Regions from separate parts of the Cupriavidus sp. DF5525 genome, predicted to be linked through region 1. Evidence: predicted binding sites of a transcription regulator. Region 1 holds the regulator's gene; each other region holds the start of a gene.
What was found. The regulator sigma-54, encoded in region 1, starts transcription at its own class of promoters, with help from an activator protein. The targets are predictions, from matches to a motif close to TGGCANGNAANCTGCTTT.
Positions count from the first base shown of each region.

Region 1 (10,304 bases):
CTGGCAGCGCGTGCATGGCCGGCACGACCTGCCGTGGCAGAACACGCGCGACCCATACCGCATCTGGCTGTCGGAGATCATGCTGCAGCAGACGCAGGTCAGCGCGGTGATCGACTACTTCCAGCGCTTTATCTTGCAGTTGCCCACGGTACAGGCGCTGGCCGCGGCGCCGGCCGACCAGGTGATGGCGTTGTGGGCGGGGCTGGGCTACTACTCGCGTGCGCGCAACCTGCACCGGTGCGCGATGCAGGTGGTCAGCGAACATGGTGGCGAGTTCCCGACCGACCCGGCGGTGCTGGCGACGCTGCCCGGCATCGGCCGCTCCACCGCCGCGGCGATCGCCGCGTTCAGCGCCGGCGTGCGCTCGCCGATCCTGGACGGCAACGTCAAGCGTGTGTTCGCGCGCTTCTTCGGCATCCACGGGCATCCGGGCGAACGCGCGGTGGAAGCGCGCATGTGGCAGCTGGCCGAGGCGGCGCTGCCGGCCCCGGGTCCGCGCCAGGCCGAGGACATGATCGCCTACACGCAGGGCCTGATGGACCTGGGTGCAACCGTATGCTCGCGTGGCAAGCCTGCATGCCTGGCCAATGCGGGTGCGTGCCCGCTGTCCACCGATTGCGTGGCGCGCCGCGACGGCCTCACCGCCGTGCTGCCCACGCCCAAGCCGCGCGCAGCCATCCCCGAGCGCAGCACCGTGATGCTGCTGGTGCGGCGCGAGCGTGAAGTGCTGCTGCGCCTGCGCCCGGACAGTGGCGTGTGGGGCGGCCTGTGGAGCCTGCCGGAGATGCCGGTCGACGCCGTGCCGTTCGATGCCGAAGCCGCGGAAGAGGCGGCGCTCGACTATGCGCGCGCCTTCGGCAAGCCGACGCGTGCCGCGCTGACCGGCGAGCTGACCCACGTGTTCACGCATTTCCGCCTGCTGATCCGTGCCATCCGGGTCGATGTCAGCACCGACCCCGGCAACCTGATGGTGCGGGACAGCGCCGCGGAAGCCGCGCAACGCTGGATTTCGCTCGATGATCTCGATGCGCTGGGCACGCCCGCGCCGGTGCGCAGGCTGCTGGAAGACCAGGCGCGCGGCGGGCTGTTTTGATTGATGTGGGGAACTGCGCCTAGACCATGTGGTTCTGGCGCATATACCGGTGCACGATCTCGATGCGCATGCCCGCATCGGGCAGTGCCATCAGCATCTGCTTGGCCTTGAGCGGCACCGGCAGCAGTTCGCACAGCCGGTTGGCGACCCAGCTCGGGTCGTCCCACAGGTAGGGCTCGTCAAAGGGCAGGCGGTCGGGCTGCTCGGCATGCAGCCGGGTCACGATGCGCCGCAGCGCGTCCAGGCATTCACCCAGCAGCTCCAGCTTGCAGTCGATGATGTCGGCGGGCAGCACTTCGGCGCGCGCCACCAGCAGGCCGTCGTCGCGCGTCTCGTGGCTGATGATGCGGAAGCGTTCGCGGCCGCGCGCGCGGATCAGCAGCACGCCCAGTTGCTCCATATTGCAATCGACGATGTCGGCGAGGCAGCCGATCGGCTCGGGCACGGTGGCCTGGTCGGGGCGCGCCACTTCTTCCCCGCTTTCGATCAGGCATACGCCAAAGGGCGTGCTGTCGCGCAGGCAGTTGCGCACCATGTCGACATAGCGCGCCTCGAACACGCGCAACGGCAGCCGTCCACCGGGAAACAGCACGGTGTGCAAGGGGAACAGCGGCAGGTTGTCGAGCGTCTGCGTTGGGTCGTCGGACCCTGCGGACGCGGTATGACGGTAGAGATCGGTCGAAGACATGCGGTGCCAGCTTGCGTAGGGGACGCTGTTCGGGCAGCAATGGCGCGCCGCCAGGCAAACGCTGCGCGCCACCGCCCGCAGGCAGGCACGATTCGCGTCAGCCCGCCGGCGCGAGCTCTCGGTGTCTCACCAGCACATTACCATGCGCCCGGAAATAGTTGGCGAGCCTTTCCGCAATATAGACCGAGCGATGCTGGCCGCCGGTGCAGCCGATCGCCACGGTCAGGTAGCTGCGGTTGTCAGCAATGAAACTCGGCAGCCACTTTTCGACATAGGCGCGGATATCCTCGGCCATCGCCAGCACCATCGGCTGCCCCTGCAGGAAGTCGATTACCGGCTTGTCGCGGCCCGTCAGCGGGCGCAGCGCCAGGTCGTAGTAGGGGTTGGGCAGCGAGCGCACGTCGAACACCATGTCGGCGTCGCTGGGCACACCGTGCTTGAAGCCGAAGGACTCGAACAGCAGCGTCAGCCGTTCGCTGTCGTCGCGGATCAGCTCCTTGATCCAGCTGCGCAGCGTATTGGTGCGCACATTGCTGGTGTCGATCCGGTGCGCGGCCTCGGCCAGCGGGCTCAGCAGCTCGCGCTCCATTTCGATCGCTTCCATCAGCGCGGTGTCGTTGAGGGCGGGCTCGCCGCCCGGGCCGGGCGTGCCTTCGGTGCGGATCGACAGCGGATGGCGGCGGCGCGTCTCGGAGTAGCGTTGCACCAGCGCGTCGGTGCTCGCCGTCAGGAACACCACCTCGACCTGGTGCTCGGGCGCGAGCGCGCGCACGGTGTCGGGCAGCTCGTCGAGCGATTCGCGGCTGCGGATGTCGGTGGCCACCCCCAGGTGCGTATAGCCCTGGCTGGCGAGATAGCGGGTCAGTTCCGGGATGAACTGCGCCGGCAGGTTGTCGACGCAGTAATAGCCTGCATCTTCGAGGACGTTCAGGGCGACGGACTTGCCGGAACCGGAAATGCCGGTGATGAGAATGATGCGCATAGCATGTGAAGCATAGCATCAGGTGATGGCCGCGTCATGACAGTCGCCGCAAGCAAAAATGGCGAGCCTCGCGGTTCGCCATTCATTGTGTGTCAGCTGGACATTGGTCAGGCCGACTTGGACAGGCATTCCTTCATGTACGCCTTGTATTCGTCGCCCTTCTTGCCCTTGCCCTCCTTGCTGCAGGCCGCCATCTTTTCCTGCTGGGTCTTGGGCACGGCCGACTTGTTGGCCGACAGGCATTCCTTCATGAACGCCTTGCGCTCGTCGCCCTTCTTGTCGCCGGCCTGGGTGTTGCAGGCCTTCATCTTTTCCTGCTGCGCGGTCGGGGCCTTGGCTTCCTTGGCGGGAGCGGCCGGTGCCGACGCCGTCTGGGCAAAGGCCACGGACGCCATCAGCGGGGTCACCAGCGCGCACATCGCGATCAGTTTTTTCATGCTTGCTCTCCTGGCTGTGGAAAACATCATGGCCGCGCGGGTATGGGGGCTCGTGGCGGCCTGTGGATGGGCTCGATGCCCATTACAGCACAAAACGTAGGACGTCCCAAGCACGTTGACGGCAGCGCCTGCCGCCGTTGTAAGCAATTGAAAGCGCAGTGCGGAAGGGTCAGAGCAGCCGGCCCTGGCCGCGCGAAACCGCGTCGGCCTGCATCGCCGCGCGCTGGCGGTCCATGAAGTCGCGCAGCGTGTCGATGCCGCGCAGGCGCAGGATGGTGTTGCGCACCGCGGCCTCGACCAGCACGGCAAGGTTGCGGCCGGCCGCAACCTGGATCTTGACCATATGGATCGGCAGGCCGAGCACGTCGAGGTATTGCGAATCGAGCGGCAGACGCTCGAATTCGCCGTCGTTGCGCCGCACCAGCTGCACCACCAGCTTGATCTTCATCTTCCGCCGCACCGCGGTCTCGCCGAAGATGGTCTTGATATCGAGCAGGCCCAGGCCGCGCACTTCCAGCAGGTTCTGCAGCAGCGGCGGGCAGCGCCCCTCGATGAAGTCCGGCCCCAGGCGCACGAAGTCGACCGCATCGTCGGCCACCAGCCCGTGGCCGCGCGAGATCAGTTCCAGCCCGAGCTCGCTCTTGCCCAGGCCCGATTCACCCATGATCAGCACGCCCATGCCGAGGATGTCGAGGAACACCCCGTGCATGGTCACGCGCGGCGCGGAAATGCGCGACAGGTACAGGCGCAGGTGGTCGATCACCGCGGCCGACGACACCGGCGTGGTGAACAGCGGCGTGGACGAGCGCGTGCAGCGCAGTTCCAGGTCGGGCGGCGGCTCCATGCCGTCGGCGATCACCAGGAAGGGCGGCTCGAGCAGGATCAGCTCGCCCATCTGGCGCTTGCGGGTCTCGTCGTCCAGGCGCTGGTAGTAGGTGATCTCGGGCTTGCCGAGCACCTGGATGCGGTTGGGGTGGATCAGGTTCAGGTGACCCACCAGGTCCGCGGCGGAGGTGGCCTCGCGGGCGAATTCCACGTCGAAGGCGCGATCCGCCCCTTCCAGGCCGGCCACCCACGAGAGTTTGAGGTCGGCTGCGTTGTCGTCGAAGATCGACTGGGAGGTGACGCCGGTGAGTTCCATGCGGTATGACTGGTGAGGCGGTGTGCGAAGCGTCTTGCGCCTGCCCGGTCTGGTGCCGGCCCGCTCTGGGGATCAGTGGATCAGGGGTGCCATGCAATCAGCAACTGGTGCACGGCATCGGGCGTGGGCAGGGTTGCCAGCCCTTCGCGCATGTCCCGGTCCGACAGCAGTTGCGCGATTTCAGAAAGGATTTCCAGGTGCTGCTGCGTGGCCTGCTCGGGCACCAGCAGGAAGATCAGCAGCGACACCGGCTTGCCGTCCGGCGACTCGAACGGGATCGGCTCGGCCAGCCGCATGAAGGCGGCCAGCGGCTGCTTCAGGCCCTTGATGCGGCCATGCGGGATCGCCACGCCGGCGCCCAGGCCGGTGGAGCCCAGCGATTCGCGCGCGAACAGGTTGTCCGTCACAGTAGCGCGCGCCACGCCATGGTTGTTCTCGAAGAGGAGCCCGGCCTGCTCGAACACACGCTTCTTGCTGGTGACGCTTACATCGAGGTTGATGTTGCCGGGTGGCAGCAATTTGGCCAAACGATTCATGGGCGATGCGCAGGATTTCAGTTAGCGGGGCGGATCAGCCGTTCCGGCCGGGCAGTGGGCTGCTGCGGGCGGCTGCAAAGTCACTCGACGCCGGGCCGTCAGCCGCCCGCGGGCGTCCGGCCATTATAGAGCAGCGGCTTCCTCCCCATTGTGCAGCGCAGCGCCGGATTCGGGTGCAAAACGACACAAGGTCACGCACCGGGTTGGATGCAAAAAATGCCCGCCTGCCATGTATGGCGCAGCATACACCTTGCCGCCGTCGTTGCGAACACCCTCGCCCAATCGGGTGGTACTAGTTTGCACCGCCGCCACAGCCAGGGCGCTTTATGCTCATTTTCTGGCGCCAGGGCGCAAAAAAGCCGCGTTTGAGCGCGGCTTGCCTGTCTAGTCTCGGATTCGACGGCTCGCTGGGAGCCGCCGGGCACGGTCATTGCTGCATTTGCGCTGCGGCCATCTGATATTTGACCGCCTCGCGGTCGTGGCTTTGCACGCGGTCCTTGTAGCGGATCACCTGACGGTCGAGCTTGTCGACGAGCGCGTCGATTGCCGCATACAGGTCTTCGTGATGCGCTTCAACAAAGATGTCCTTGCCCCTGAGATGTAGATTGATTTCCGCGTACTGGCGCCGGTCCTTTTCTTTGTGATTATCGACAGAGAGCAGCACGCTAACGCCAATGACTTGATCGAAATGCCTGACGATTCGCTCCAGCTTCGTTTCCACGTACTCACGCAATGCCGGCGTGATGTCAAGGTGGTGTCCACTGATCTTGAAGTTCATAGCGCTTCTCCTTCTGAAAGAGCCTCACCAGGCAGGCGGTGGGCTCGGCTACAAAGACTTGCGGAGATTGACTGCGGGGATTTTCAGGGCTTCGCGATACTTGGCAACGGTGCGGCGTGCGACAACGAAGCCTTGTTCGCCCAGCAGTTCGGCAATGCGACTGTCGGAAAGGGGATTCCTCGGGTCTTCGGCTCCTATCAGTTGCTTGATCAAGGCGCGGATGGCCGTTGATGAAGCCGCGCCACCGGTTTCGGTGGACACGTGGCTGCCGAAGAAGTACTTCAATTCGAAAGTACCCATCGGCGTTGCCATGTATTTATTGGTCGTCACCCGGGAGATGGTTGACTCGTGTAAACCCAGTGTATCGGCAATCTCCCTCAAAACCAAGGGGCGCATGGCGATTTCGCCGTGGGTGAAAAAGTTCTTTTGACGCTCGACAATGGCCTGTGAGACACGCAGGATGGTGTCGAACCGTTGCTGGATGTTCTTGATCAGCCACCGCGCTTCCTGCAGCTTCTGCTGCAGGCCGGCCGTGCCCGACTCGCCCTTGGCGCCGCGCAGGATCTGCGCGTACATATCGTTGATGCGCAGCCGCGGCATCACATCCGGGTTGAGTTGCGCGGTCCAGCCGCCGCCGCTCTTGCGCACGAATACATCGGGCACCACGAAATCGGCTTCCGGGCGGCTGTAGGCATGGCCGGGATAGGGCGCGAGCGAGCGGATCAGTTCATGCGCCGCCTTCAGCGCCGCTTCGTCCACCTGCAGCGCCTTCTTCAGCCGCGTGTAGTCGCGCACTGCCAGCAGTTCCAGGTGGTTGGTGACGATGACCAGCGCCAGGTCGCGCTGCGGGTGCTTCAGGCGCCGCAATTGCAGCGCGAGGCACTCGGCGGCATTGCGCGCGCCCACGCCGGGCGGATCGAAGCTCTGCAGCAGCGTCAGGATCGCGTGGACTTCCTCGATCTCGAATTCGAGTTCTTCCGGCAGCTCGGTGCAGATTTCCTCGAGCGACGCGCTCAGGTAGCCGTCGTCGTCCAGCGATTCGATCAGGAAGATCGCCAGGCCCTTGTCGCGCGTCGAGATCTTCAGCGGCGCGAGCTGCTCCATCAGGTATTCGCGCAGCGTCGGCTCGGCGTCGCGCAGCTGCATCGGCGTCTTTTCGTCATCGTCGCCTTGCGGCCGGCGGGCGAAGTCGTCAAGGCTCCAGTCGCTGCCATAGTCGTCGCCGCTGCTGCTGTCGCCGTAGCTGTCATCGTCGCCCGCGGCGTCGGTGCGCGCGTCACCGTTTCCTTGCGGCTCGGCCGGCGCGGGTGCGGGCGCGCTCTGCAGGTTGACCGAGCCGTCGGCGGCCACGCGCAGCGGGCTTTCGATCCAGTCGTTCTCACGTTCGAGCAGGGGGTTTTCCGTCAGCGCCTGTTCGACTTCCTGCTGCAGTTCCAGCGTTGAAAGCTGCAGCAGCCGGATCGACTGCTGCAGTTGCGGCGTGAGTGCCAGGTGCTGGGAGAGGCGGAGCTGTAGCGACGGTTTCATGCGACCTATTTTATGCGCATCTTTCCGTTGTTGGAACGGAAATTGCTATCGCTGATGCGCTCTGATCGCCGCACGCTGTGGGGTATCCCACGCGCTGCCTGAACAAAACCTGCCGTGTGTGGTAGCGCTCGAGACAACGCTTCTGACCACTTTCAGCAGGCCGGTACATCACATGCGGAAGTTCTCGCCCAGGTAGACGCGCCGCACCGATTCGTTGGCGATGATCTCTTCGGGCTCGCCCGCGGCCAGCACCGTGCCTTCGCTGATGATGTAGGCGTGGTCGCAGATGCCGAGCGTTTCGCGCACGTTGTGATCGGTAATCAGCACGCCGATATTGCGCGCCTTCAGGAAGCTGACGATGCGCTGGATCTCGCCCACCGCGATCGGATCCACGCCGGCGAAGGGCTCGTCCAGCAGGATGAAGCGCGGCGACGAGGCCAGTGCGCGCGCGATCTCCACGCGGCGGCGCTCGCCACCCGACAGCGACAGCGCCGGGTTGTTGCGCAGGTGCGCGATCTGCAGGTCGTCGAGCAGCGAATCGAGGCGGCGGTCGATCTCGGCCTTGCCCAGCGGCTTGCCGTTTTCCACCTGCAGCTCCAGCACGGCGCGGATGTTCTCCTCGACGTTGAGCTTGCGGAAGACCGAGGCCTCCTGCGGCAGGTAGGACAGCCCCATGCGTGCGCGCTCGTGGATCGGCAGGCCGCTGATATGGTCGCCGTCGAGCACGATATCGCCCTCGTCCAGCGCCACCAGGCCGACGATCATGTAGAAGGAGGTGGTCTTGCCCGCGCCGTTGGGGCCGAGCAGCCCGACCACCTCGCCGCTCTTCACGTCCAGCGAGACATCCTTGACCACCGTGCGCGTGCCATAGCGCTTCCTCAGGTGGCGCACGACCAGCGTGCTGCCCCCGGCTAGGACGGTGGAGGCTTCGACGAAAGGCTTTTCGGCAATCGTTGCGGTATCGGTCATTGGCTCAGGCATTCATTCAGGCGGCGGCGCAGGGGATGTCGTATGCGGCGCCGGCGTCAGGGTTTGTTGGTCGGCGCGGGCGCGGACTTCAGGTTCAGCGGCGAGCCGCCGGCACCGGGCGCGCCTTGGGCGCCCTGGTCCTGGCGCGGCGACAGCACTGCGCGCACGCGGCCGGAAGGATTGGCGGGCGAGCCCTCGCCGCCGCTACCGGCAGCCGTGTAGAACTCCTTGCGGCTGTCGTAGGTCAGCACCGCGCCGCGGATCTCGTCGACCATCTTGGCACCCTGCAGGCGGGCCATGCGGGCATTGCCGATCAGCTTGGACAGTTCCTGCTTGCCGTCGTATTCGATGCGGTCGCCCCAGCCGTCGATATATTCATCGACACCCTCGCGCTTCTGCCGGATATACGCCTGCTTGCCCGGCTTGGCGGTGGCCACGGCGAACTGATAACCCTCCGGGTCGGTGCGCAGCTCGGCCGCGTCCGACTTCAGGATCATGGTGCCCTTGGTCAGCACCACGTTGCCGGTGAGCGTATAGATCTGCTTGACGTCGTCGTAGCTGGCGTTGTCGGCCTCCAGCACCATCGGCTTGTCGCGGTCCGCGCGCTCGGCAAGGGCGGGCTGGGCCAGCAGCAGGCCGAAGGCCACTGCCGAAGCCAGCAGGGCAGGGGCGGTGCGTCGACGGGACGATGTCGTCAGGAAAGCAGTCATGTTGGCAGGGGTCGCTGGAGGGCGTCTTGGTACGTTTTGGTACGTGTTGGTGGTGCCTGGGGCGGGCGGGGTTCGTTGCAGCCTTGCTGCCAACGGGGCCCCGTGCCGGGATCATCACCGGCCCGGCGACGGTCCGGTGATGATGGTGCCGCGTACATTGCCGAGCAATTGTACTTCGCGGGTGACGTTGTTGAAGATCAGGCCGTTGGCTGTCATCACCGAGGGGCCGCGCGTGAGCTTGACCGCCTTGTCGGTCTTGACGATGTCGTCGTTGAGCAGCAGCTGGAAGTAGCTCGACGCCGCGGTCAACTGCGGGTCCTTGGACGCGTCGGGCCCCTGCTGGCGCAGGATGAAGCCGTTGCCGTACAGGTCGATCACCGAGCCTTCGGCGTTCATGCGGCCGATGTCGGCGCGCGCGGTGACGGGCGGGCGGTCGGGCTGGTAGGCGCGCATCGCGGGACGGGTCACCTCGTAGGTCTGGTCGTCCTCGAAATGGACCATGCGATCGCCGGTGAAGCGGATCTTGGTGCTGCCGTCCGGTGCCAGCTCGGTGGCCGAGAAGCGGTCGATGAAGTAGTCCGGCTCGTGTTTCTTGGTGGTCTGCGCGGCCTGGTCTTCCTTGGGCGAGTTGATCTGGACCAGCCAGAACGTGCTGCCCGCCACGAAGGCCATCAGCAGCAGCGGCAGCAGCCGCATCACGATGCCGCTGAGGGAGGCGAGTAGTGCCTGCATGGTGTCCTTGCTTGCGCCCCGTTCAGATGACCTTGGCGCGGGTCAGGTCGTGGATATGGAGCGCGCCGGTGAGGCGGCCGTCGTCGTCCACCACCAGCAGCTGGTTGATGCGGTTGGCTTCCATCACCTGTACCGCTTCCACGGCGAGCTGGTTCTCGTTGACCACGTGCGGGTTGCGGTGCATGACCTCGCCGATGGGCACGGTCTTCCAGTCGCGCGGGGTTTCCAGCAGGCGGCGCAGGTCGCCGTCGGTGAAGACCCCGATGGCGTGGCCGTCGGGGTCAACCACCGCGGTCATGGCCATGCCCTTGCGGGTAATTTCCATCAGTGCCTGCGCCAGCGGGGTGTTCTCGCGTACCTCGGGCACGGCGTTGCCGGTGCGCATCACGTCGCGCACGTGCGTCAGCAGCTTGCGCCCCAGCGCGCCGCCCGGGTGCGAGCGGGCGAAGTCTTCCTCGCCGAAGCCGCGCGCGTCCAGCACCGCCACTGCCAGCGCGTCGCCGAGCGCCAGCGCCGCGGTGGTGCTTGCCGTTGGCGCCAGGTTCAGCGGGCAGGCTTCCTTTTCCACGGCGGCGTCCAAGTGCACATCGGCCAGCTTGGCCAGGTTGGACTCGGGGTTGCCGGTGACCGAGATCAGCCGGGCGCCGATGCGCTTGACGATCGGGATGATCGACAGCAGCTCGCCGGTCTCGCCGGAATTGGAAAAGGCGA
Region 1 is NZ_CP168265.1:353,653-363,956, forward strand. It holds gene mutY (A/G-specific adenine glycosylase) at 1-1,093, shown strand, start outside; gene ABNX08_RS01770 (LON peptidase substrate-binding domain-containing protein) at 1,113-1,781, opposite strand; gene rapZ (RNase adapter RapZ) at 1,879-2,763, opposite strand; gene ABNX08_RS01780 (PsiF family protein) at 2,871-3,200, opposite strand; gene hprK (HPr(Ser) kinase/phosphatase) at 3,370-4,341, opposite strand; gene ptsN (PTS IIA-like nitrogen regulatory protein PtsN) at 4,422-4,877, opposite strand; gene hpf (ribosome hibernation-promoting factor, HPF/YfiA family) at 5,305-5,655, opposite strand; gene ABNX08_RS01800 (RNA polymerase factor sigma-54) at 5,704-7,182, opposite strand; gene lptB (LPS export ABC transporter ATP-binding protein) at 7,351-8,151, opposite strand; gene lptA (lipopolysaccharide transport periplasmic protein LptA) at 8,208-8,861, opposite strand; gene lptC (LPS export ABC transporter periplasmic protein LptC) at 8,976-9,593, opposite strand; gene ABNX08_RS01820 (KpsF/GutQ family sugar-phosphate isomerase) at 9,616-10,304, opposite strand, start outside.

Region 2 (10,304 bases), 1.4 Mb from region 1:
TTGCCGATGAAGCCCAGCGCAACGGCATTGGCATCACCACGGCAAAATACCTGCGCGGCGCGCGCGTGGTGCGGGCATTCAATTTCATGGGGGCGACCAACTTCGCCAATGAACATCACCGGCCCGGCGGCCTGATTGCCGTGCCGATCGCCGGCGACGACCAGACGGCGCTGCAGGTGGCGGCGCAACTGGTGCGCGACGCGGGGTTTGAACCGGTGGTGGTGGGCCCGCTCGCCAGCGCAGACAAATTCGCGCCGGGCGGGCCCTTGTTCCGTCAGATTGGCACTGCCGAAGAATTTCGCAGGAAGATGAGCGGGCAATAGCCGCCGGGAGGGTTGCTTGCCGGGTCAGGGCCGGCGGTGGCCTGCGGACTCAGTCTTCCGCTACGAAGCCTGTCGCCTCGACGATCGGCTTCCACGCGGCCCGCTCTACCTGGATGCGTCGCCGTGCATCCTGGCCGGATCGTGCCACTACCTCGAGGCCGAGGGCTTCCAGCTTTGCCGCAGTTGCGGCGTTGCCGGAGGCGGCGATGAACATCTTCTCGACCTTGGCCAGCACGTCGGGCTGGGTGCCCGCGGGTACAAACACACCGTACCAGCTGGTGGCATAGTCATACTGGTTGAACCCCTGTTCCTTCATGGTCGGCACGTCCGGCAGAGCCTTGGCGCGCCGCGTGCCGCTCACGCCGAGAAACTGCAGCTTGCCGCCCTTGTAGAGCGGCATCATGCTGGCGACCGCGTCCCAGCCGATCGACACGTTGCCGCTGATCACATCCACCAGCATCGGCGCCGCACCACGGTAAGCAGCCGGCGTGATCGAAATGCCTGCGGACTTGCCCAGCGCCACCGTGCCAAGGTGGCCCGCACTGCCAATCGTCGCCAGGCCCAGGCTGGCTCCACCGGGGTTGCGCTTCGCCCAGTCGACGTACTCCTTCATGTTGCGGTAGGGCTGCTGCGGGCCTGCTGCGACGGCGGTTGGAACGTCAGTCAGCACCGCGGCAGGTATCAGATCCTTGTCGGCATCGTAGCCCAGCTTCTTGTAGGTCAGCGGGAAGATCGTGAACAGTGGCGACGGGCCGATGAATACCGTCCTGCCGTCCGGCTTTGCCCGCTTCACATAGTCAAGCGCCAGCCGCGCCGACGCGCCAGGCCGGTTTTCTACGACCACGGTGCCGTGGCCATCCTGGCGCAGTTGCTCGGCGTATAGCCGGGCCAGGCTGTCGGCAGCGCCGCCTGGCGCGTAGCCGACGATGATGTGCATCGGCTCGGCATCGGCTGCCCGGGCAGGGGTGGACATGGCGACGGCGGCTGCGGCAATCGTGGTCACGGCAAGCAGGCCTCGCGCAAGGCGGAGAGTGGGGATCATGTCAGCGAAAGCAGGAATGAGAGGAGAAAAAAAGCGCGTACTCAGGGCAAGGCTGGCCATTGCGCGCGGAAATCATGCACGGACTCGAATAGCGCCGCTGCGCGCAGCAATGCCGCGTCCTGGCGGAACTGTCCTACCAGTTGCAGGCCGATGGGCAGGCCGTCCTGGCCAAAACCGCACGGCAGGCTGATGGCCGGGTGTCCGGTCATGTTGAATGGCATGGTCCATGGAAACCAATGGGCCCGCACATCTTCATAGGACTGTCCGTCGATCTCGATCCGGCCGAACAGGTCCTGGTCCAGCGGCAGTGCTGTGCGCGTCAGCGTCGGCATGGCGAGCAGGTCGGCACGCGCCAACAGCGCCTGCACCCGCAGGAATAGCTGTGAGCGCTCGAACATGGCCTGCTGGTACTCCACGCCGCTAATATGGGCGGCGGATTCCACCTGTCTCACGAAGGTGGGGCTCAGCAGATCGGCATGCTTCTCGACGATGGGTGCGAAGCGGGTGCGCCAGACCGTATGGTTGATGGCGCGCCAGATCGGCTCCACGTCGAAACCCTCGCCGGAGAATGGCTCCAGCTGCGCCCCCAAGGCGCGCAAGCGTTCCAGGCTGGCCTCGAATGCCGTCGCCACATCCGCCGATACCGGCCGCCCTGGTGGTGCCAGGCAATACAGAACGCGCCGCCCGCGCAAATCGCCCTGCGGCTGCGCAGCGGCGATGTAGTCCGGCACTGGCACGCCGATCGACCACGGATCGCAAGCATGCTCGCCTGCCATTGCCTGCATCATCAAGCCGGTATCGGCCACTGTCCGCGTGGTCGGCGTGACATAGGTCTGGTTGCCGAAGAGATCTTGCGCCTGGCTATGCGGGATCACGCCCTGGCTTTGCTTGATGCCCACCACCCCGTTGCACGCGGCCGGTATGCGAGTCGAGCCGCCGCCGTCCGTCGCCACGGCTAGCGGCGCGATGCCGCTGGCCACCGCCACCGCCGCGCCCCCACTCGACCCGCCACTGGTTCGGTCCGGATGCCATGCATTGCGAGTGCGGCCGAATAGCGGAGAATCCGTCAGGCATTTCGACCCGAACTCCGGCGTGGTGGTCTTGCCGATCAGGATTGCGCCCTGGGCTAACAGGCGCGCGACCGACACGGCATCTTCTGCCGGCACGTTCTCGCGCATAGGCTGTGCGCCGAAGCTTGTCCGTATGCCGCGTGTATTGACGATGTCCTTGACGGTGAATGGGATACCGTGCAGCAGGCCCAATGATCGTCCCGCCATGACATCCTGCTCAGCCGTGCGAGCTGCCGCCATGGCCTCGTCGGTGCACAGCGTGATAAAGCAGTTCAATGTCGGCTGCAAGCGTTCTGCGCGAGCCAGCACCGCTTCAGTCAGCGCCACCGGCGAGACTTCCTTGCGGCGGATGCGAAGCTGCAATTCTGCAGCGGAAAGAAAACAAAGCGCTTCGCTCATGAGGCGCGTCTCCTTGCGCGCGGTCCGGTACATGGCCGGCCATTGTGAGGTAATTTCAGATATTAACGCGGCGGGCGAAGGGGCGGGGAGAATTAGCCGCACGGCCTTCGCCGGGGCGCATACGGGGGGCGCTGCCGGACGACAGCAGGGGAGTCCCACTAGAGGGTTGTCCTCCCCATGGCACATAATGTGCATACCATGCGGCCAAAAGACAAACGAGCGGAACACCCGCCGCCACAAGGGGAGACAATGAGCAGTACAACCGACAAGTTCTCGGCCACCATGCGCGATGGCCTGGCCGATCTCGCCCGCCGCCTGCGCTTTGCAATGGAGGAAGGCGCGATCTGGCTGGACGAGCAGCGCATGATCCTGATCCACACCGCCACCCTCGGCGCGCTGCGCAAGGAGCTGGTGGACACCATGGGCATGGAGCGTGCTCGCGGCCTGTTCATGCGCATGGGCTTCCATTCCGGCATGCGCGATGCCGAGATCGCCAGGAAGCTGCGCGGCGGCCACAGCGATTTCGGCCAGTTGGAGATCGGGCCTTGCCTGCACACCATCGAAGGGGTGGTACGGGTCACGCCGGTCAAGGTCGACATCGATATCGCCCGCGGCATCTACGATGGCGAATTCCTGTGGGAAGACTCGTTCGAGGGCGACGTCCACCGCCAGCTGTTCGGCATCGTCGACGAACCGGCCTGCTGGATGCAGATCGGCTATGCCACCGGCTATACCTCGGCGCTGATGGGCCGCACCATCCTCTATCGCGAGGTCGAGTGCATTGCCTGCGGGCACGCCCACTGCCGCATCGTCGGCAAGCCGGTGGAGGCGTGGGAAGACGGCCAGCAGGTCCTGGCGCAATACCAGCCCGATCCGGTGATCGAGACCATCCTGGCATTGCAGAGCGAAGTCGAGCACCTGCGCGCACTGCAGGGCAGCCCCGCCACGCCGGCCGACCTGGTCGGCAACTCGCCCGGCTTCCGCGCCGCGTGGGGGCTGCTGCAACGCGCCGCGGCCAGCAACGTGACCGTGCTGCTGCTGGGCGAGACCGGCGTGGGCAAGGAGCGCTTCGCGCAGGCGCTGCACAGCGTCAGCGGGCGCGCCGACAAGCCCTTTGTCGCGGTCAACTGTGCCGCGATCCCGGACGAGCTGATCGAGTCCGAACTGTTCGGCGTGGAGAAGGGCGCCTTCACCGGCGCGAACCAGTCGCGCCCCGGCCGCTTCGAGCGCGCCCACGGCGGCACCCTGTTCCTGGACGAACTGGGCGAGCTCTCGGCCTCGGCGCAGTCCAAGCTGCTGCGCGTGCTGCAGGAAGGCGAGGTCGAGCGCGTGGGCGGCACCGGCTCGCGCAAGGTCGATGTGCGGCTGGTGGCTGCCACCAACGTCGACTTGGCCGAAGCCGTCAAGGCCGGCACCTTCCGCAAGGACCTTTACTACCGGCTCAACGTCTACCCCGTCACCATCCCGCCGCTGCGCGAGCGGCTCGACGATATCCGCGCGCTGGCCGAGCGCTTCGTGGCCCGCTACAGCGCGCGCCACGGCAAGCGCATCGTCGGCATCACCGACCGCGCGCTGGCCGAGCTGCGCCACTATGACTGGCCCGGCAACGTGCGCGAACTGGAGAACGTGATCGAGCGCGGCGTGATCCTGGCCAGCCAGGGCGGGCAGATTTGCGCCGAGCACCTGTTCCTGCCCGGCACCGCGACACCGCCGGTGGACACCGCGCCGCGGCTCGGCGCCGGCGGCACGCTGCCTGAGCTGCGCGAGGCGGCGGTGCATGCCTTGCTCGACCAGATGTCCGAGCAGCAGCTGGCCCTGGGCGATGTGGAGACCGTGCTGATGGAGGCGGCGATGCAGCGTGCCAACGGGAACATGAGCCAGGCGGCGCGGCTGCTGGGGATCACGCGGCCGCAGCTGGCGTACCGGTGGAAGATGCGCGGTACGCGGGGCGGAAACGGCCACGGCAACTGAGGCCGCTGAGCAGCGTCGCTCATAGTTGGTTTGCGCCCTCTCACCGCTTGCGGGAGAGGGCGCTTGCATCTGACTGTTCGCGTTCCGTCGCGCTTCCCGGCCGCCATGATGGCCTGTTCCCCTGGCTTCACCATTTGATGCACTGCTAATCACCCAGGCATCCACGCGCCGCAGCGCAATGCTGCAACGCGCCAGCCAGTTTCCCTTGCCAGATCAAGCCCCTGCATCCTCGCCGGCACGCCTTGCTGTTGCGTCGCGGGACACTCGCGCAGCGCCGCCCCGGCTACCCGCAAACGCCCGCCCGGCGCGGCTTTTGATCATTTGATCAAGCCCCGCGCGCAGCTTCATCAAATCATCGACGCCGCCGGCCCGCCGCCTTCCGGGTTAACGCCGACACCGAGCCCCGCCGCTTCCCCGCAACCCTTGTCCCATCGCGCTTTGCGCCCGCTGGCACGCTCTTCGCAATAAGGGCTGCAACCAGCCAGGCAAAGGAGCGCGCCATGAACACCCCGTCGTCGGTACCCCTGTTCGAAGCCACGCCCCGCTACGTGCGGGTGGAGGGCCGCACGCCCGAGGGGTTCGTGCAGTTCGCCTTCAGCGTGGCCGACCCCGAGCTCAACGTCGAACTGATCATGCCCCAGCCGATGTTTGAAGCCTTCTGCTGCGTCAACCGCGTGCGCTTCCTGCCGCCGCTGGCAGACGCGTCCCAGGAATCCGGGGACTGAGCCCGCCCAACGCAAGCCGCCGCATCAAAAGCCACCGCATCACAAGAGAAGGACACAGGAGACCAAGCGATGCAAGTCGATATCAAGACCCAGCAGATCCAGCCGCTGCGCCAGACCTACGGCCACGTTGCGCGCCGTTTCGGCGACAAGCCGGCGTCGCGCTACCAGGAGGCGACCTATGACGTGCAGTCGGAGGTGAATTTCCACTACCGCCCGACCTGGGACCCCGGCTTCGAGCTGTACGACAAGCGCCGCACCGCGGTCGTCATGCAGGATTGGTACGCGCTGAAGGACCCGCGCCAGTACTACTACGGCGCTTACGTGACCACGCGCGGGCGCCAGCAGGATGCCGCCGAGAAGAACTTTGCCTTTGTCGAGAAGCGCGGCCTGCTGCAGGCGCTGCCGGCTGAATGGCAGGAGCGCCTGGCCGCGGGGCTGCTGCCGCTGCGCCATGTGGAGTGGGGCGCCAACATGAACAATTTTTACTGCGCCGACTACGGCTGGGGCACGGCGATCACGCAGGCCTGTACCTACTGCGCGATGGACCGCCTTGGCATTGCACAGTACCTGTCGCGCATCGGCATGCTGCTTGACGGCAATACCGGCGTGGCGCTGGAGCGCGCCAAGGTGGCGTGGCTGGAGGGCGCTGCCTGGCAGCCGCTGCGCCGCTTTGTCGAGCACAGCTTCGTGATCGATGACTGGTTCGAGACCTTCGTCGCCCAGAACCTGGTGCTCGACGGGCTGCTCTACCCGCTCATCTACCAGCACGCCGATGCGGCGATCGTGCGCGCCTGTGGCACCGGCCTGGCCGTGCTGACCGAGTTCATGAACGACTGGCGCGACGAGCACGCGCGCTGGGTCGATGCGGTGATCCAGGCGGCCGCCGCCGAGTCCGAGGCTAACCGCGTGCTGCTGTCCGGCTGGGCGCGTGCCGCCACGGCGGAAGTGGCCGAGGCGCTGGTGCCCGTTGCCAGCGTGCTGACCAGCGAAGACGGCGCGCAGATGGTCGCGCTGTGCCGCGAACAGTTTGAAGTCCGGCTGCGCAAGCTCGGCCTTGCCGCCTGACCAGCCCGCCATCCGGAGACACGCCATGCAAGCCAACGTCTACATCGCCCTGCAGAACAACGACGACACCCGCCCGATCATCGACGCCATCACTGAAGCCAACCCGCACGCGGTGGTCTCGCAGTTCCCGGCCATGGTCAAGATCGACGCCCCCGGCCACCTGACCATCGTGCGCGAGCGCGTCGCCGACAAGCTCGGCCGCGACTGGGACCTGCAAGAGATCCACCTGAACCTGATCTCGCTGTGCGGGAACATCGACGAGGACGAAGACGCCTTCACCCTGCGCTGGAACGCCTGATCCGGCGGCGCCACAGAACACTACGGAGACATCATGGACGCACGCAAGAAGCTCAACCTGCGCGAGAAGTACGCCTCGATGACGCGGGACCTGTCCTGGGAAACCACCTATGAGCCGATGGACAAGGTCTTTCCCTTCGACAAGTACGAAGGCATCCGCATCCACGACTGGGACAAATGGGAAGACCCGTTCCGCATGACCATGGATGCGTACTGGAAATACCAGTCGGAGAAGGAGCGCAAGCTGTACGCGATCATCGACTCGTTCGTGCAGAACAACGGCCACCTGAACGTGTCCGACCCGCGCTACCTGAACGCGCTGCGGCTGTTCCTGACCGGCGTGACGCCGCTGGAATATGCCGCGCACCGCGGCTACGCGCACCTGGGCCGGCACTTCCGCGGCGTCGGCGCGCGCGTGGCGGCGCAGATGCAGTCGATCGACGAGCTGCGCCACGCCCAGACCCAGCTGCATACGCTGTCGGTCTATAACAAGTATTTCCACGGCTTTGGCGAATGGCGCCATATGCATGACCGGGTCTGGTACCTGTCCGTGCCCAAGTCGTACTTCGAAGACGCAATGAGCGCCGGGCCGTTCGAGTTCATCACGGCGATCTCGTTCTCGTTCGAATACGTGCTGACCAACCTGCTGTTCATGCCGTTCATGTCCGGTGCGGCCTACAACGGCGACATGGCGACCGTGACTTTCGGCTTCTCCGCGCAATCGGATGAGTCGCGCCACATGACGCTCGGGCTGGAAGTGGTCAAGTTCCTGTGCGAGCAGGACCCCGGCAATATCCCCATCCTGCAGAAGTGGCTGGACAAGTGGTTCTGGCGCGGCTTCCGCCTGCTGACGCTGGTCGGGATGATGATGGACTACATGCTGCCCAAGCGCGTGATGTCGTGGGGCGAGGCGTGGGAGATGTATTTTGAGCAGGCCGGCGGTGCGCTGTTCAAGGACCTGGAGCGTTACGGCCTGCGCATGCCCAAGTACCACGACGTGGCCACCAAGACCAAGGACCGCATTACGCACGAAGCCTGGGGCACCTTCTACAACTACGCCGCCGCGGCCGGCTTCCATACCTGGGTGCCGAAGGAAGACGAGATGGCGTGGCTGGCCGAGAAGTACCCGCAGACCTTCGATCGCTACTACAAGCCGCGGCTGGACCACTGGCAGGAGCGCCAGCAGGCCGGCGAGCGCTTCTACAACGCCACGCTGCCGATGCTGTGCCAGACCTGCCAGATCCCGATGGTGTTCTCCGAGCCGGACGACCCCACCCAGACCTGCTATCGCGAAAGCAGCTACCACGGCATGAAGTTCCATTTCTGCTCGGACGGCTGCAAGGACATCTTCGACGTCGAGCCCGCCAAGTACGCGCAGGCGTGGCTGCCGGTGCACCAGATCTACCAGGGCAACTGCGGCGGCGCCTCGCTGGACGACGTGCTCAAGTGGTACCGCCTGAATCCCGGCGCGGACAACCTCGACTTCGAGGGTTCGCAGGACCAGCGCAACTGGAACGCCTGGAAGGGCATCACCCCTGCCGCCTGACGCGCAGGCCATCAGAGAGACAAGGAGACAACCATGCCAGTCGTATCCATCGGCGACTATGCATTCGAGGCGGCCGACCGCGAATCCGTGTTCCACGGCAACCGCCTGCTCTACATCGGCTGGGACGGCCACCTGCTGTTCTGCGCGCCGCACTGCTTCCCGTTCCCGCCGTCGATGCCGCTGCGCGCGGTGGTGGAGGACGTGCTCCCCGGCGTCTACGGCTATCACCCGGACTTTGCCCGCATCGACTGGCAAAAGGTGGAGTGGCTGCGCGGCGGCCAGCCCTGGCAGCCCGACCTGGACCGCTCGCTGGAAGAGAACGGCCTGGGCCACAAGACCGTGATCCGCTTCCGCACGCCGGGCCTTGACGGCATCGGCGGAAGCCGCAGCTGAGCGCAGCGCAGCGCGCAACACCGGAAGGAGACCGAGATGTATTCGCTGACGATTGAACCGATCGGCCAGACCATCCCCATCGCGCCGGGGCAGACCGTGCTGGACGCCTGCCTGCGCAACGGCGTGTGGCTGCCGCACGCCTGCTGCCACGGCCTGTGCGCTACCTGCAAGGTGCAGGTGGTGGACGGCGAGGTCGACCAGGGCGAGGCCTCCAGCTTCGCGCTGATGGACTTCGAGCGCGACAACGGCCAGTGCCTGGCCTGCTGCGCCACCGCGCAGTCAGACCTGGTGATCGAAGCCGATATCGAGGAAGACGCCGACGCCGAGGGCCTGCCGCTGGACGACTATTGCGCGGAGGTGGTGGAGACGCGTGCGCTCACGCCGACCATCCTCGGCATCTGGCTCAAGCCCAGGGACGGCAAGCGCGCCGCGTTCCAGGCCGGGCAGTACCTGAACCTGATGGTGCCCGGCTGCGACCAGCCGCGCGCGTTCTCGCTGGCCAACCGGCCGGGCGAAGAGCTGGTGGAACTGCACGTGCGTCGCGTGGAAGGCGGCCCAGCCACCGCCTGGCTGCACGAACAGCTGGCGGTGGGCAACAAGCTGCGCTTCTCCGCCCCGTACGGGCGCTTCTTCGTGCGCAAGTCGGCGCAGGTGCCGATGCTGTTCCTGGCGGGCGGCTCGGGCCTGTCCAGCCCGCGCGCGATGATCCTGGACCTGCTGGCCGCCGGTGAAACGCTGCCGATCACGCTGGTCCAGGGCGCGCGCAACCGCGGCGAGCTGTATTACGACGACGAGTTCCACGCGCTGGCGCAGGCCCATCCCAACTTCCGCTACGTGCCGGCGCTGTCGGACGAACCCGCCGACAGCGGCTGGAACGGCGCGCGCGGCTACGTGCACGACGTGCTGCACCAGCTCTACGCGCAGGACGGCAGCGCCGACTTCCGCGGCCACAAGGCCTACCTGTGCGGCCCGCCGCCGATGATCGAGGCCTGCATCCGCACGCTGATGCAGGGGCGCCTGTTCGAGGCGGACATCCATACCGAGAAGTTCCTGTCGGCCGGTGACGCGCAGAACAGTGCGCGCAGTCCGCTGTTCAAGATCTGAGCAAGGAGGCCATGCATGCATACCGTCGAGATCGCCGGCAGCGGGCAGCGCTACGCCTGCGCGCCGGAGCAGAACCTGTTGCGGGCCATGGAAGTGCTGGGCCAGCGTGGCATTCCCGCCGGCTGCCGCGGTGGCGGCTGCGGCGTGTGCAAGGTACGCATTGAGGCCGGGCACTACCACGTGGGGAAGATGAGCCGGGCCTGCCTGTCCGAAGCGGAACAGCGCGACGGGCTGGTGCTGGCGTGCAAGACCTATCCCGACAGCGATATCCGGCTGCGCCCGGTGGCGCTGCTGCAGCGCTGCCTGGAGCGGTACGCGGCCAGGCGCGCGCAAGCATGAACCCGCATGACCACGCAGTAAAGACACACA
Region 2 is NZ_CP168265.1:1,705,456-1,715,759, forward strand. It holds gene ABNX08_RS08060 (NADPH-dependent F420 reductase) at 1-323, shown strand, start outside; gene ABNX08_RS08065 (tripartite tricarboxylate transporter substrate-binding protein) at 373-1,326, opposite strand; gene ABNX08_RS08070 (amidase) at 1,407-2,834, opposite strand; gene poxR (phenol degradation transcriptional regulator PoxR) at 3,084-4,805, shown strand; gene ABNX08_RS08080 (phenol hydroxylase subunit) at 5,306-5,530, shown strand; gene ABNX08_RS08085 (aromatic/alkene monooxygenase hydroxylase subunit beta) at 5,600-6,595, shown strand; gene ABNX08_RS08090 (MmoB/DmpM family protein) at 6,621-6,893, shown strand; gene ABNX08_RS08095 (aromatic/alkene/methane monooxygenase hydroxylase/oxygenase subunit alpha) at 6,927-8,438, shown strand; gene ABNX08_RS08100 (phenol hydroxylase subunit P4) at 8,472-8,831, shown strand; gene ABNX08_RS08105 (NADH:ubiquinone reductase (Na(+)-transporting) subunit F) at 8,868-9,935, shown strand; gene ABNX08_RS08110 (2Fe-2S iron-sulfur cluster binding domain-containing protein) at 9,951-10,274, shown strand.
Region 2: ABNX08_RS08080 (phenol hydroxylase subunit) is a predicted target of sigma-54. The motif match lies at 5,254-5,271, and genes of this name have one in related genera.

Region 3 (10,304 bases), 700 kb from region 1:
CGATGCCGGCGCCGAAGGCAAAGGCATAGCTATCCACCTTCCACGTACGCACGCCGACGCAGGCAGCCATGGTGCGGTTCTGCGTGGTGGCGCGCACGAACAGCCCGAGCCGCGTACGGTTCAGCACCGCCCACGCCACCGCCACCACGGCCAGCGCAAACAGGATGATGACGATGCGGTTGTACGGGATCACCAGCCCAGGCATCCATTCGACGCCGCCGCTCATCCAGGCCGGGTTGGCCACTTCGACGTTCTGCGCGCCGAACAGCGTGCGCACCGCCTGCATCAGCAGCAGGCTCACGCCGAAGGTGGCCAGCAGCGTTTCCAGCGGACGGCCGTACAGGTGGCGCAGCACCAGCCGCTCGAGCACGAAGCCCACCACCGCCGCCGCCAGGAACGACGCCGGCAGCGCCGCCGGCAGGTACCAGTCGAACGCACCCGGAGCGTAGGCACGGAACAGCGACTGCACCACGTAGGTGGCATAGGCGCCGATCATCAGGAACTCGCCGTGCGCCATGTTGATGACGCCGATCAGGCCATAGGTGATGGCCAGCCCGAGCGCAGCCAGCAGCAGCACGCTGCCCAGGCTCAGCCCGGCGAACAGGTTGCCAATCAGCTCGGCGCGGCGTTGGTCGCTGCGCAGCGTGTCCAGCGCCTGCTGGGCGGCCAGGCGAACGTCGGCGTCGGGCTCGCGGTAGTTGCCGGCGCTGTCGCGCTCCACCAGCGGCGCCAGCTTCTGGCGGCTCTGCGGATTGCTGTCGTTGCCGAGGATACGGATCGCCTCGAGCCGCGCGTCATGCGCAGCAGGATCGGCCGGCTCGGCCAGCACCAGGTTGGCCCAGATCACGTCGAGGCTGGCGCGCAGGCCGGCATCGGCCTCGTTCTTGCGCGCGGCTTCGACCGCGGGGCGCGAGGCGCTTTCCGGCTGGGCGCGCAGCGTGGCGACCGCCTGCGCGCGCACCGCGATGTCGGGCGACTGCAGCAGCAGGCTGCTGGCGGCGCTGTCGACCAGTGCACGCAAGCTGTTGTTCAGGGTCAGCGATTCCAGTTCGTCGGTCTTCACCGAGACTGGTTTGCCGGTGATCGCATCGACGGTCTTGTCGCCGTCCTGCCGCACCATGCCGACCGATGGTGCGTATTGCAGCGCATCGTCCTGCAAGGCTTTCAGGATCGGGCCGGCCTGCTCGGGCGGTGCCTTCGCCAGCGCGGTCAGCGCGGCGGTCTTGGCGTCGAAATCGTCTTCGACCAGCGGCTTCAGGTCAGCCTGCGTCAGCGCCGCGGCCCACGGCGCCGCGGCCAGCAGCAGCGCTGCCAGCATGGCGCGCAGCCACGGCATCGCGTTTATCGGGAGGTGTTGGCGCATAAGGGCTGGCGGAGTGGCGGCGCTTATGCGCCTTGTTGTTCTGGTGTGCGAGAAGGGGGCGACGCGCTTCCCTCCCCCGCCTTGCGGGAGCAGGAAGCTATCGCCAGGGAGACGGACTTGCGTCCGCTTACATCACCTTGTCCGGCTTGCCTTCATTACCCGTGATAAACGGGCTCCACGGCTGCGCGCGCACCGCCTTCGGCGTCTTCCACACCACCGAGAACTGGCCATCGCCCTTCACTTCGCCGATCATCACTGGCTTGTACAGGTGGTGGTTCTCGCCCATGGTCAGCGTGAAGCCGTCCGGCGCCTTGAAGGTCTGGCCGTACATCGCCGCACGCACCTTGTCGGCGTCGGTGGACCCGGCCTTCTTCACGGCCTGCGCCCACATCTTGATGCCCACGTAGGTGGCTTCCATCGGGTCGTTGGTCACGCGCTTGTCGCCGCCCGGCAGGTTGTTGGCCTTGACCCACGCCGCCCACTGCTTGCGGAAGGCGTCGTTCTCGGGGTTCTTGACCGACATGAAGTAGTTCCACGCGGCCAGGTGGCCAACCAGCGGCTTGGTGTCGATGCCGCGCAGTTCCTCCTCACCCACCGAGAACGCCACCACCGGCACGTCCTTGGCCTTCAGGCCGGCGTTGCCCAGTTCCTTGTAGAACGGCACGTTGGAGTCGCCGTTGATGGTCGAGATCACCGCGGTCTTGCCGCCCTGCGAGAACTTCTTGATATTGGCGACGATGGTCTGGTAGTCGCTGTGGCCAAACGGCGTGTAGACCTCTTCGATGTCCTTGTCGGCAACGCCCTTGCTCTTCAGGAAGGCGCGCAGGATCTTGTTGGTGGTGCGCGGGTAGACGTAGTCAGTGCCCAGCAAGTAGAAGCGCTTGGCGCCGCCACCTTCCTTGCTCATCAGGTATTCCACCGCCGGGATCGCCTGCTGGTTGGGCGCCGCGCCGGTGTAGAAGACGTTCTTGGACATTTCCTCGCCTTCATACTGCACCGGGTAGAACAGCAGCGAGTTCAGTTCCTCATAGACCGGGAGCACCGACTTGCGCGACACGGAGGTCCAGCAGCCGAAGGTCACCGCAACCTTGTCCTTGCTGACCAGCTGGCGCGCCTTCTCCGCGAACAGCGGCCAGTTGGAGGCCGGGTCCACCACCACCGGCTCGAGCTTGCGGCCGAGCACGCCGCCGCTCTTGTTGATCTCGTCGATGGTCATCAGGGCCACGTCTTTCAGCGACGTTTCCGAGATGGCCATCGTGCCGGACAGCGAGTGCAGGATACCGACCTTGATCGGTTCCTTGGACTGCGCCATGGCCAGCGGGCTGATACCGATCATTGCCGCGGCGGCGATGGCCGACAGCTTCAGCATGTCACGTCGTTGCATTTGCAGCTCCCGTTTATGGTGTTAGTCAGGGACTACGCTCCCCGGGTGATGCTTCTGCAACTAGCGTGCCATTGGAGTCCTGGCGGTTTGAGGCCGGATACTGGCGGCCGGCGTGGCGCGACGAGGCCGGCGACCCCTGCGCGCACCATGGGCGTGCATTGCACGTGCGCACTGAGACAGTGCGCCGGCACAAATGCGTGCACCCACAGTGCATCGCGTGCGCGATCACGACGAAGGCGTGCGCCAGAACCGGGCGGACCCATACGGGGGGTGCGCGTCCCGCCCGGATATTAAGCGCACACTTAAACCCGTAGATACGTTCAAACCCTAAGGCTGTAGCGAAGCCACGCAGCAAAAAAACGGGGCCCCTCGCGGGGCCCCGTTTCTCGATGCCAGGACTTCAGTCCTTACATCACCATCATGTTGGTATTCAGGTTGTGCATGATCCACAGCGAACCCGCCAGCACGATCACCAGCACCAGCACCGTGAACAGCAGCGCGACCACGTTGCTGCGCTGCTCGGACGACGAGTCCAGGTGCAGGAAGTACTTCAGGTGGACCAGGATCTGGACCGCGGCCATGCCCAGGATGATCCAGAGGATGGTGCCCTTGTCCATGGTCCCGTCCATCACGAGCTTGAACGGGATCACGGTCAGGATCACGGCCAGGATAAAGCCGATCGCGTACGACTTGAAGCTGGCATGGGTGTCATGCGAGGCATGCGCGTGCGAGTCGTGGGCGCCATGCGCCGCCGGTGCGTTGTGTTGTGCCATCACACTGCTCCCATCAGGTAGACCACGGTAAAGACGCCGATCCAGACCACGTCCAGGAAGTGCCAGAACAGCGACAGGCAAGTCAGGCGCTTGACCAGCGTTGGGGTGATGCCCTTCCTGGCCAGTTGCCACATCAGCACGATCATCCACAGCATGCCGCTGGCGACGTGCAGGCCGTGGGTGCCGACCAGCGTGAAGAACGACGACAGGAACGCGCTGCGGCCCGGGCCGGCGCCTTCGGCGATCAGGTGGTGGAACTCGTTGATTTCCATCGCCATGAAGGCCAGGCCCAGCAGGAACGTGATGCCGAGCCACACCTGCACGCGGCTCAGGCTGCGGTTCTGCAGCGAGATCATCGCCATGCCGTACGTGATCGAGGAGAACAGCAGGATGAAGGTCTCCACCAGCACGTAGTTGAGCTCGAACAGCTCCTTGCCCGACGGGCCGCCTGCCACTTCGCCGCGCAGCACGGCGAAGGCCGCGAACAGTCCGGCGAAGATGATGCAGTCGCTCATCAGGTAGATCCAGAAGCCATACACCGTATTGGCACTGGTATCGTGGTGCGCATGGTCATGGCCATGGGCGTCGGCGTGAGCCGAGGCGCCGGCCTGCGCGGGGATGCGGTCTAGGACTTGAGTCGACATGGTTCTTAGGCCTGCGAAGCAATGCGCTGCAGTTGGCGCGTTTCGATCTGCTCGACCTCGGTGGCCGGCACGTAGTAGTCGATATGGTCGTCGTTGCTGCGGTGGATAAACGCCCAGATCATGCCCACCAGGCCAACGATGGCCATCCACCAGATATGCCAGGTCAGGGCAAAGCCGAACACCAGGCTGAAGGCGCCGATGATGAAGCCCGCGCCCGTGTTCTTGGGCATGTGGATCTTCTCGTAGCCTTCGGTCGGCAGCGTCTCGCCACGGGCCTTCATGTCGGCGAACGCGTCCAGGTCACGCACCACCGGGGTGTGCGCGAAGTTGTAGAACGGCGGCGGCGACGAGGTGGCCCACTCCAGGGTGCGGCCGCCCCACGGGTCGCCGGTCACGTCGGCCAGCTTCTTGCGGTCGCGGATCGACACGACGATCTGCAGCACCTGGAAGAAGATGCCCAGTGCCACGAACACCACGCCGACCACGGCCAGGTACAGCCACGGCGTCCAGGCCGGGTTGTCGGTATGGTTCAGGCGGCGGGTCATGCCCATCAGGCCCAGCACGTACAGCGGCATGAAGGCGAAGTAGAAACCGACCAGCCAGCACCAGAAGGCGCACTTGCCCAGGCGCTCGTTCAGCGTGAAGCCGAACGCCTTCGGCCACCAGTAGGTGATGCCGGCCAGGTAGCCGAACAGCACGCCGCCGATGATCACGTTGTGGAAGTGGGCGATCAGGAACAGGCTGTTGTGCAGCACGAAGTCGGCAGCCGGCACGGCCATCAGCACGCCGGTCATGCCACCGATCACGAAGGTGATCATGAAGCCCAGCGTCCACAGCACCGGCGAGGTCATCTGGACCCGGCCGCGGTACATCGTGAACAGCCAGTTGAAGATCTTCACCCCGGTCGGGATGGAGATGATCATGGTCGTGATGCCGAAGAACGCGTTGACATTGGCGCCCGAGCCCATCGTGAAGAAGTGGTGTAGCCACACGATGAACGACAGCACCATGATCGCGGCGGTCGCGTACACCATGCCCTTGTAGCCGAACAGCTTCTTGCCCGAGAACGTGGCGATGACTTCAGAGAAGATACCGAACGCCGGCAGGATCAGGATGTACACCTCGGGGTGGCCCCAGATCCAGATCAGGTTCACGTACATCATGGCGTTGCCGCCACCGTCGTTCGTGAAGAAGTGCGTACCGGCGTAGCGATCCAGGCCCAGCAGCGCCAGGGTCACGGTCAGCACCGGGAAGGCGGCCACGATCAGCACGTTGGTGCACAGCGCGGTCCAGGTGAACACCGGCATGCGCATCAGCGTCATGCCAGGCGCGCGCATGCGCATGATGGTCACCAGGAAGTTCACGCCGGTCAGCAGCGTGCCGAGGCCGGAGATCTGCAAGCTCCAGAGGTAATAGTCCACCCCTACCCCAGGGCTGTAGTCCAGGCCCGACAGCGGCGGGTAGGCCAGCCAGCCGGTCTTGGCGAATTCACCGACGCCCAGCGAGACATTGACCAGCATGGCGCCCGACACGAACAGCCAGAAGCTCAGCGTGTTCAGGAACGGGAAGGCCACGTCGCGCGCGCCGATCTGCAGCGGCACGACCAGGTTCATCAGGCCGGTCATCAGCGGCATGGCCACGAAGAAGATCATGATCACGCCGTGGGCGGTGAAGATCTGGTCGTAGTGCTCAGGCGGCAGAACGCCGGTCGCGCCATTCGTGGCGAGCGCCAGCTGGGTACGCATCATGACCGCGTCGGCGAAGCCGCGCAGCAGCATGACCAGGGCGACCAGGCAGTACATCACGCCGATCTTCTTGTGGTCGACCGAGGTGAACCACTCGTTCCAGAGATAGCCCCACTTCTTGAAATAGGTGATCGCGCCTAGCAGCGCGGCACCGCCCAGGGCGATGCCAGCCAGAACGACCATGATGATCGGCTCATGAAACGGAATCGCCGACAAACTCAACTTGCCAAACATCATTGCTCCTAGGATTGCGCGCCCAGCGTCGGCTTCACCGGCGTGGTCATCGACAGCTGCTTTTCACCGAGGGTGTTGCGCGACGTGCAGATCGGGCCGCCCTTGAACCCGTCGGCGGCCAGCGCGGCGCCGCTTTGGCCCATGTACTTGTGCAGGATGCTGTGGAAGAGCTGGTCTTCCACCTTGCCGTAGTACGTGACCGGCTCCTTCTCGCTGGGTTGTGCCAGCGTCTGGTAGCCTTCAACGCCCAGTTCGGTGGACGAGGCGCGAACCTTGGCGACCCACTGGTCGAACTCGTAGTTCGACATGGCGAGGGCCTTGAACTTCATGCCCGAGAAGCCGCCGCCGCTGTAGTTGGCGGAAACGCCGTCATACGAGCCGGCTTCGTTGGCGATCAGGTGCAGCTTGGTCTGCATCCCTGCCATGGCGTACACCTGGCTGCCCAGTTGCGGGATGAAGAACGAATTCATGATCGAATCCGAGGTGATCTTGAAGTTCACCGGGGTGTCGACCGGGAAGGCGATCTGGTTGACCGTGGCGATCTTCAGTTCCGGATAGATGAACAGCCACTTCCAGTTCAGCGCCACCACCTCGATGGTGACCGGCTTCTTGTTGGATTCGAGCGGCTTATAGGGGTCCAGGTCGTGCGAGGACTTCCAGGTGATGATGCCCAGCGCAATGATGATCAGGCAGGGGATCAGCCATACCACCACTTCGATCGCGGTGGAGTGCGACCAGTCGGGTTCATAGCGTGCCGAGGTATTGCTGGCGCGGTACTTCCACGCAAACCACAGCGTCAGCACGATCACCGGGACCACCACCAGCAGCATGAGCCAGGTGGCGATCAGGATGATGCCTTTGATGTCGACGCCGACCTGCCCCTTCGGGTCGAGCAGCGTCATGTTGCAGCCAGCGAGCAGGAGCAGGCCGAGGCAGGGCAGGAACCGCGTCCAACGCGGCAGTATGGGTTTCTTCATGTCACGACTGGTTTGGTTACACCGCGCTTTGGGCAAAAGCGTGGCTAAACCGCCTGATGCTCGCGCAAGAGGCGTGGGGCTATGGGAAAACCGGAAGGACGTGTCCTTAGCTGGCGTTGCGGTCGGGCGGCGGATCTAACGCCGGAGGACCATGCGGCCTTGCAACGCCATGAACACGGAAGGACAACTGACTGCGCGCGCTGCAGGCCCTGTGGGACCTTGCCGGCGCTGCGGCACCTGGTGGCCGAAACCGCGAACGGTCCCGGCTCAGTACAGCGGCCGGGTAGCGTTGGAATACGAGGTTTTTGCACTTCCCGACGGACCTGCCTTCATGGCAGGCGCGGTTTTCGGCCGGGGAGTGCAACACGTAAAACATCGTGGGCGCGACTGTACCGCAACGCAACATTACGGGTAAACCCAACGCCACAGAACACACTGTTCGGCTGAACGGACAATCGACAACGCTGACCGCAGCGCGAGTCTTGATCGGCGTCAACGTCACAAAATCCGTATGTAAATATGCAGAAAGCCGCGCATTGCGCGGCTTTGCCGGGTGCGACAACACCGTGTGGCATATTGTCGCAGTGCGTCAGAACCGACCTCGCAGGGTCAACCGTACCGGCGTGTGATCGACTCTGCCACGCACACGGGACGCTCGCTGCCCTCGCGTTCGATCGTCACTTCCCATGTGGATTGCGCGCCCACCAGTTCGGGCGACTTCGGCAGCGGGTCGAGCCGTTCGACCTTGAGCAGCTTGATGCGTGCCCGCAGCTTGCTGCCGACCGGCACGGGTGCGGTGAAGCGCACGCGATTCAGGCCGTAGTTGACGCCGATCTTGGACGGCATATGCAGTGCGTTGTGCATGAACTTGGGCAGCAGCGACAACGTCAGGAAGCCGTGGGCGATCGGGCCACCATAGGGCGACTCCTTCTTTGCGCGCTCCACGTCGACGTGGATCCACTGGTGGTCGCCGGTGGCCTCGGCAAACTGGTTGACCTGCTGCTGGGTCACCTCGATCCAGTCGCTGACCGCGACTTCCTGGCCCTGCAGGCCTTCCAGCTCTTCCAACGATGCGATGGTACGCATGGCGGTTGTCTCCTCGATGGGTGGGTTGGTGTTCTTGCGCTCAGGCCGGCCGACGTCCGTACATGCCCATGCCCTTGACCGTGCAGACCAGCTCGCCGCGCTGGTTGGTGGCTTCCCACTGGGTGTGGACCACGCCGCGGTCCGGCTTGGACTGCGACGGCCGGGTATCCAGTACGTTCAGCACGACGGTGAGCGTGTCGCCTGCGTAGACGGGCTTGAGCCAGCGGATCTCGTCGACACCGGGCGAACCCATGCTGGCCGACTTGCCGGTGGTGCTCAGCACCAGCAGGCGCATCATGATCGAGCACGTCATCCAGCCGCTCGAGATCAGACCGCCGTAGATGCTCTTGGCGGCGGCTTCCTTGTCGACATGGAACGGCTGGGGATCGTACTGCCGCGCGAAGCTGAGGATCTCTTCCTCCGTGACGAGGTAGGAGCCCAGTTCGCGGCGGCTGCCGACTGCAAAATCCTCGAAATACAGCATCGGTTGTCTCTCCGTGGTGTCTGGCTGTTGACTTGTCTGCACGATGATCGCATGACAGGGGCAGGCGAGCGTCCGTATTTGCGGAACCCGCCCCTAACAGCGCGCAAAGAAAAAAACCGCGCCTGGACTACGGCGCGGTTTCTGTCTGGCCCTGCTTGGCTCAGGCGGCTTCCTGGAACCCCGGCTGGGCGGCAAACCTGCCCAGGTGGTGATCCACGTCGCCGAAGCTGGTGTTGATCAGCGTCAGCCGCTTGAACATGTGCGCGGCCGGCAGTTCGTTGGTCACGCCCATGCCGCCGTGGATCTGCACCGCTTCCTGGCCGACCGTGCGGGCTGCCTGCCCCACACGCGCCTTGGCGGCGGAGACATAGCGGCGGCGCTCTTCCGGCGACGCCTCCTCAAAGCGGGCCGCGGCCAGCAGCGTGATCGAGCGAGACTGCTCGGCATGGATAAACATCTCGACCATGCGGTGCTGCAGCGCCTGGAAGCGCGCGATCGGCTGGCCGAACTGCTGGCGCGTCTTGGCATAATCCAGCGTGGCGGCATTGAGCGTATCCATCACGCCCACGGCCTCGGCGCACAGCAGCACGGCGGCGTAGTCGGCGACCTGCTCGATGATCGGGAAAGCCTTGCCAGCCTCGCCCAGCAGTTGCGCCGGCGCGTCCTGGAAGGTGATGTCGGCCGCGCGCAGGTTGTCGATGGTGCGGTAGTCCTTGATGCTGACGCCGGCACCCTTGGCATCGACCAGGAACAGCGAGATGCCGTCCTGGTCGGCATCGGCGCCGCTGCTGCGGGCCGACACGACCAGCTTGTCGGCCTGGCCGCCATGCACCACCACGACCTTGCGGCCGCTGAGCTTGCCGTCGCGCGCGGTCACGCGCACGTTGTTCAGCTCATAACGCGCCTGCGGCTCGTTGAAGGCCACCGCCAGCTTCAGTTCGCCGCCGGCGACCTGCTCCAGCAGCGCGTCCTGGCCCCCGGCCAGGCCGAGCGCATAGGCACCCACCACCGTGGCCAGGTACGGTTCAACGATCAGTCCGCGGCCCAGCTCCTGCTGCACCACCATCATGTCCAGGGCCTTGCCCGCGAAGCCGCCCTGCTCTTCCGGCACCGGCAGCGCGGTCAGGCCGAGCTCGACCAGCGAGCCCCAAGCGGCCTCGCCGTAGCCGGCGGCGCTTTCGTAGTTCTTCTTGCGGGACTCGAAGCCGTAGTCCTTGTCGATAAAACGGCGGACGGCGTCAGCCAGTTGCTTCTGTTCGTCGCTGAGATTGAAGTTCATGATGCGTGTCTCCTCACAGCCCCAGAATCATCTGGCTGATGATGTTCTTCTGAATTTCGTTGGACCCGCCGTAGATGGAGGTCTTGCGATAGTTGAAGTAGTACGCGGCCAGCGGCGCCGCGTCGTCGTAGCCGGTGACGGCGTGTTCGGTCTCGCACTCCAGGTAGGCCGTGTCGAACGGCTGGGCGTACGGGCCGACGGCCTCGACCATCAGCTCGGTCAGCAGCTGCTGGATCTCGGTGCCCTTGATCTTGAGCATAGAGGCCTCGGGGCCGGGGCCCTTGCCGGCGGCTTCGCTCGACACTACGCGCAGCACGGTAATCTCCAGCGCCATC
Region 3 is NZ_CP168265.1:1,055,097-1,065,400, reverse strand. It holds gene urtB (urea ABC transporter permease subunit UrtB) at 1-1,363, opposite strand, end outside; gene urtA (urea ABC transporter substrate-binding protein) at 1,491-2,747, opposite strand; gene cyoD (cytochrome o ubiquinol oxidase subunit IV) at 3,155-3,520, opposite strand; gene cyoC (cytochrome o ubiquinol oxidase subunit III) at 3,520-4,164, opposite strand; gene cyoB (cytochrome o ubiquinol oxidase subunit I) at 4,170-6,143, opposite strand; gene cyoA (ubiquinol oxidase subunit II) at 6,152-7,120, opposite strand; gene ABNX08_RS05075 (MaoC family dehydratase) at 7,730-8,206, opposite strand; gene ABNX08_RS05070 (MaoC family dehydratase) at 8,247-8,690, opposite strand; gene ABNX08_RS05065 (acyl-CoA dehydrogenase family protein) at 8,851-9,969, opposite strand; gene ABNX08_RS05060 (acyl-CoA dehydrogenase family protein) at 9,983-10,304, opposite strand, start outside.
Region 3: urtA (urea ABC transporter substrate-binding protein) is a predicted target of sigma-54. The motif match lies at 2,801-2,818, and genes of this name have one in related genera.